2 linked regions of the Rheinheimera salexigens genome follow. The protein of the gene in region 2 interacts with the protein of the main gene of each other region in a pairwise test. Links are inferred from orthologs where the notes say so. Each region holds a gene or a part of one and is shown on either strand. Other genes may lie near its edges.

What was found.
Region 1: the proteins of hflC (region 2) and ftsH interact in binary tests that used the Escherichia coli proteins (3 or more experiments, as listed by UniProt). The link is inferred for Rheinheimera salexigens from one-to-one orthologs.

What each region holds. Positions count from the first base shown.
Region 1 is NZ_MKEK01000001.1:3,173,755-3,176,973, forward strand. The notes cover bases 200-3,086. They hold ftsH (ATP-dependent zinc metalloprotease FtsH), read right to left. Parts: upstream 2,669-3,086; coding sequence 731-2,668; downstream 200-730. Other genes in these bases: folP (dihydropteroate synthase), read right to left, coding at 200-624; rlmE (23S rRNA (uridine(2552)-2'-O)-methyltransferase RlmE), read right to left, coding at 2,726-3,086. Also shown: more of folP, read right to left, coding at 1-199; more of rlmE, read right to left, coding at 3,087-3,219. UniProt on the Escherichia coli protein: Acts as a processive, ATP-dependent zinc metallopeptidase for both cytoplasmic and membrane proteins. Plays a role in the quality control of integral membrane proteins.
Region 2 is NZ_MKEK01000001.1:3,274,485-3,277,733, forward strand. The notes cover bases 228-3,144. They hold hflC (protease modulator HflC), read right to left. Parts: upstream 2,169-3,144; coding sequence 1,287-2,168; downstream 228-1,286. Other genes in these bases: BI198_RS15125 (aminotransferase class V-fold PLP-dependent enzyme), read right to left, coding at 228-1,223; hflK (FtsH protease activity modulator HflK), read right to left, coding at 2,172-3,144. Outside these bases: more of BI198_RS15125, read right to left, coding at 66-227; more of hflK, read right to left, coding at 3,145-3,249.

The sequences.
Region 1 (3,219 bases), 100 kb from region 2 along the record:
AAATTCTGTTAGTTGGGTTAACAACTGATAATTATGTGCGACACTTTTACCAAAACCGAAACCGGGGTCAAGAATAATATTTTCTGCCAGTATGCCAGCCGCGATACATTGCTCGGCGCGTTGCTGCAAAAACTGTTTTACGTCTTGCACCACATCTTGATAACTTGGCTGATGTTGCATAGTACGCGGGGCGCCTTGCATATGCATCAGGCATACAGGCACTTGGCATGCAACAGCAACTTCCAAAGCACCAGGTTCTTGTAAGGCTCTAATGTCATTAATAATATCAGCCCCTGCCTGAACCGCTTCTGACATTACAACTGCTTTACTGCTATCAATTGAAATAACACAGTCAAAACGCTGCCGTATTGCCTTAATAACCGGTATCACTCGCGCTAATTCTTCAGTTAATGAAACATCAACCGCACCTGGGCGAGTGGACTCGCCACCAATATCAATAATGCTGGCACCATCAATTAACATTTGTTCTGTTTGGCGCAACGCCGCATCTAAGTTGGTGTAGTTGCCACCATCTGAAAATGAATCTGGGGTAAGATTTAAAATACCCATAACCACAGGTCGATCTAAATTGAGCTGTCGTTGTCTAGGTAACTGTAAAATCATATCGACTCCGATACGTTAACGGCAAAAAGCACACGCAAAAAATCACATAAAGTAATAGCAAAAAAGCCCCGGAACGCGGGGCTTAGTTTATTCTACGCTTGCAGGCTTAGTGCAAGTTACCTTCAGAAGGCTTATCGCTAGCTGAAACATTATCGCTACTGCTATCAGTGGTAGTGTCACTGCTAGTATCGTCGCTATCGTCATCAGTTGGCTTAGCTCTTGGCTCCCAGTTTTCTGGTTGACGTACTTCGCGTCTGGCCATTAGGTCATCAATTTGTTTAGCATCAATCGTTTCATACTTCATTAATGCATCTTTCATGGTATGTAACACATCCATGTTTTCTTCAATTAATGTTTTAGCACGTATATAGTTACGATCAATAAACTCACGAATTTCAGCGTCGATAGCTTTAACCGTTTCTTCTGACATATGTTTATTTTTAGATACAGAGCGGCCTAAAAACACTTCGCCTTCTTCTTCTGCATATAACAGTGGACCTAGCTTTTCTGAAAAGCCCCATTGCGTCACCATTTTACGGGCTAAATCAGTAGCGCGTTCAATATCGTTAGAGGCACCTGTGGTTACATACTCAAAACCATAGATCACTTCTTCAGCAATACGACCACCAAATAACGAACTAATCATGCTTTCTAAATGACGTTTACTATGTGATACCCGATCCCGCTCTGGTAAATACATAGTGACACCTAAAGCGCGACCACGTGGGATAATACTCACTTTATACACAGGGTCATGATCAGGTACTAAGCGGCCAACAATGGCGTGACCTGCTTCATGATAAGCCGTCATTTCTTTTTCTTTTTCAGTCATCACCATAGAGCGACGTTCTGAGCCCATCATGATTTTATCTTTGGCTTTCTCAAACTCATCCATTGATACCACGCGTTTATCGGTGCGGGCAGCAAATAAGGCGGCTTCGTTAACTAAGTTTGCTAAATCAGCACCTGAGAAACCAGGTGTACCACGGGCAATAACTGATGGCTCAACGCCTTCGCCTAATGGTACTTTACGCATATGAACTTTTAAAATTTGCTCACGGCCTTTAACATCCGGTAAGCCAACCACAACTTGACGGTCAAAGCGGCCTGGACGTAATAATGCTGGGTCTAATACATCAGGACGGTTAGTTGCAGCAATGATAATGATACCTTCATTACCATCAAAACCATCCATTTCTACTAGCATTTGGTTTAATGTTTGCTCACGCTCGTCGTGACCACCACCTAAACCGGCACCACGCTGGCGACCAACCGCATCAATCTCATCGATGAAGATAATACAAGGCGAGGCTTTTTTCGCTTGTTCAAACATATCTCGGACACGTGACGCACCGACACCAACGAACATTTCAACAAAGTCTGAACCAGAAATAGTGAAGAAAGGTACTTTTGCTTCACCCGCAATGGCTTTAGCTAATAAGGTTTTACCCGTACCTGGAGGACCGATTAACAAAATACCTTTCGGAATACGGCCACCTAATTTCTGGAACCGTGAAGGATCTTTTAAGTAATCGACTAATTCAGAGACTTCTTCTTTAGCTTCATCACAACCCGCAACATCGGCAAAAGTGGTTTTAATTTGGTCTTCGCCCATTAAGCGCGCTTTACTTTTACCAAACGACATTGCCCCTTTACCGCCGCCGCCTTGCATTTGACGCATAAAGAAAATCCAGACACCAATTAACAATAACATTGGGAACCAAGAAATAAAGATAGTGGCTAACCAGCTACTTTCTTCAGGTTTAGCACCAAGGGTACTGACATCATTTTTAATCAGATCATCTAACAGTTTATCGTCATAACCAGTAGGAATTACGGTTTCAAAACGTTCACCGCTGCGCTTTACACCGGTAATCACACCCGTGCGTTCAACTTTCACTTCACGGATCTGCCCCTGGTTTACCTCTTTGATAAACTGAGTGTAGTTGGTTTGCCGCTCGCTGTTTTCATTAGGCCCAAAGCTGTTGAATACTGACATTAATACGACAGCGATCACCAACCAGACAATTAGATTCTTTGCCATGTCACTCAAGGTTATAACCTCTTTATTACCAAAATTTATAAATTCCCGACTACTTTACTAAATTTTGAAGCCGGTCGCCACGATATATGTCTCACGTGATCGTGCACGCGAAGAATCTGGCTTACGTATTTTTACTGTAGTAAAGGCTGCGCGCACATCTTTAACAAATTGCTCGAAGCCATCACCTTGAAACACTTTGACCACAAAACTACCATTTTGCTTCAATACGTTGTTACACATATCGAGTGCTAATTCGATCAAGTACATGGATCGTGCCTGATCAGTAGTATCATTACCACTCATATTCGGCGCCATATCCGACAATACAACATCTACGTTCTTACCATCGATTCGGCTCAGTAAGGCATTTAACACTGCTTCTTCCCGAAAGTCACCTTGTAAAAAGTGCACACCATTAATAGGGTCCATCGGTAAAATATCACAGGCTATCACAGTGCCTTTCTCACCCACCACGCCCGTACTGTATTGCGACCAACTGCCGGGTGCTGATCCTAAATCAACTACCGTCATGCCGGGTTTAAACACTTTAT
Region 2 (3,249 bases):
GCCATCAAGATGAAATAAAGCTATAAATTTAGCAAGCACCTAATATACATAGAGATTTAATAGCTTTAACTTAGGCAACTTAGATCATAATCAGCACTATTATGGTACAGACCAAAGCCAAACCGTATTCTTTCACCACGATAATCCGTTTCTACCCCAGCCCGTTTCAGTTGTGCCGCCAATTCTGCTGCTTCGGCAGTGCTGTTTAAACGAAAAGTCAGAAAGTGACCATGATGGCTTAAATCGTGTTGCAGCAAATTATGCCGATTAAGTTGCTCGTGCGCTACCTGGTCTAACTTTTGTAAAAAGCTCTGTTGTAAGGCTTGAACATAATGATGACTCCGGCCCACAGTGATGCCCTGTTGCTTAAACAAACGTAACACTGCATTGAGGCGATACAAAGCACTAAAGTCCATGGTTGAGCCAGCAAACCTAAAGCCATCCTCACTATATAAAGCCGTTGCTGACCTCTCGGCCGCTAAGGTACCAAATTCAGCAAACCAGCCAGTGTACAATGGCCGATGCTCGCTACTGAGCGGTACGGCCATAAAACAACAGCCTTCGCCAGCTTGGGCATACTTATAACTACCGGCAACATAAAATACCCGCTCTGCAATACTAGATAAGTCTGTCGGTATGGCCATAAACCCGTGATAGCCATCAATCACAATCATAGCTTGGCTCTGCGCTGCCAACTGCTGAACAAATTTGGCAAGATCGGTAATGGCATAACCAGAATTAAAAAATACCTGGCTAACAAATATCATATCGTATTGCTCAGCCCCAGCCGCTTGAATAAAACGTTGTTCAAAACTGGCAAAGGGTTCAGTCGCTATACTGTCGAGTTGCACATTATCGTATTCGGCCAACCGTTTAACTTGGCGACTAAAGCTATGAAATTCACTGTCGGTGCTTAAAATTTTTAACGGTTTACGTAAATCAAAGCAACTTAATAACCGCATCACTAATTCATGAGTATTAGGCGCAAATACCAGTTGTTCTGGTTGCGGTAACTGCAGAATATCAGCAATTAAATGTTGGGTTTCTGGCAGTTTATCATTGAAGATATAACGCCATTTATCATCCACTAAGCGTGCGCTATCATCCCAATACTCCAGCATAGCGTCACGCGTGACATCTGGCCAGTAATGATGAGAATGACAAGCAAAGTGTTGCTTGCCTTGATTCGCCTGTAAAAAGCGCTGATAAAAGTGTTGATACATGCTGCCACCCTTTTTTTGCTATAAAAAAGGCCCTTGCGGGCCTTTTAATTCTATTGCTAGTTGTTAGTTTTGCACTTTATCTGATTTCATATATTTAAAGAAATCATTATCTGGCTGAACAACTAAGATATCGTCTTTACTGTTAAAGCTATTACGATAGGCTTCCATACTACGGACAAAAGAAAAGAACTCAGCATTCTTATTGTAAGCATCAGCATACACTCTTGCCGCTAAAGCATCACCTTCACCGCGAACAGTACGCGAGTTACGCTCAGCATCCGCGACCATTACCGTCACCCGAGCGTCAACGTCAGCTCGAATTATTTCAGCTTTTTCACGACCTTTAGAACGATGTTCACGGGCAACAGCATGCCGCTCGGCTTCCATGCGCGCAAAGATAGAGCTACTAACTTCTTGCGGTAAGTTAATTTGCTTAACTCGCACATCAACCACGCCTATACCTAGCTCTTTAGCTGCTTGACCAGCTTGCTGCAATGCCCGTTCCATTAATTGCGTACGCTCACCAGAAACAATTTCTTGAATGGTACGCGCACCAAATTCAGTCCGTAAACCGTTATTGATATATTGCTTTAACAATACTTCAGCTTGAGCTTTGTTACCGCCAGTTGAAAGGAAGTAAGCTCCAAAGTCTTTAATCCGCCATTTGACATAACTATCGACTAATAAGTCTTTCTTCTCAGCTGTAACGAAGCGGTCAGCTGCGTCATCTAGGGTTTGGATCCTTGCATCAAGTTTACGCACCGTTTCAATAAATGGTATTTTTAAGTGTAAACCTGGCTCATACACAACCACTTGTTGTGCATCATCACGCTGGATTTTACCAAATTGGATAACAATACCGCGTTCACCTTCAGGTATAACAAACAGTGCCGAAATCAATATAAATACTGCAACCGCTATTATGGCTATTAATAAGTTTCTCATCATTTACCCCCGACCACTACTGCGTGTTGATGAGCTGCGTAATGGCTCTTTACGATCTTGTGCTGCTTGATTATCAGAGCTACTACGTGGTGGAACTAACGGCATGCCGCCCGATGAATTACTATCACGTGTCGCAGAAGATGATGAGTTGATCATTTTATCAAGTGGCAAATACATAATGTTATTGCCGTTCTTAACATCAACCATTACCTTAGAAGTGTTGCTATACACGTATTCCATCGTTTCGATATACATCCGATCTCGTGTCACTTTTGGTGCTGCCACGTATTCTGGTAATAGTTTTTCAAACCGCGCGACTTCACCTTGAGCCTTTAACACAATTTGCTGTTTATAGGCATCTGCTTCTTGCATGATCCGGTTTACTTGACCACGAGCACGAGGCTCTATTTCAAGTGCATAGGCTTCAGCTTCTTTGATAAAACGTTCTTGGTCTTCTTGAGCCTTAATCGCATCATCAAAAGCGTCTCGCACTTCTTCTGGTGGTCTGGCGTCACGGAAGTTCACATCAACTAAGGCTAAACCTAGTTTATAAGGTTCTATAACCGACTCTAGCTCTTCGCGGGTGTTTTGCCTAACGACTTCACGGCCCCGTGTTAATACGTCATCCATAATAGAATGACCAATAACATAACGTAAGGCAGCATCTGTCGCTTCATGTAAACTGCTATCGGCATCCACTACCGAGAACTTATACTGGCGTGGGTTAAATACCCGATACTGAACTTCAAACGTCACCCGTACTAAGTTTTGATCTTGAGTCAGCATAAAACCATCAGTACGTAATGAACGTACGCTAGTGATATCAACTGGAATTATCTGATCAATAAAAGTGGGGTTCCAATGAATACCCGGATCCACTTCACTATGGTATTGGCCAAAGCGCAATACGATACCGCGCTCTGATTCCTTAACGGTATAAAAACCACTAAGTGCCCAGACAATAGCAGCGACAATCACGATTAATATTAAGGCCGCAAAAGCACCGCCTGAGCCATTATTATTTGACGATTTTCCGCCGCCAAATATTCCGCCAAACTTTTTACCAAAGTTGCGAAACACT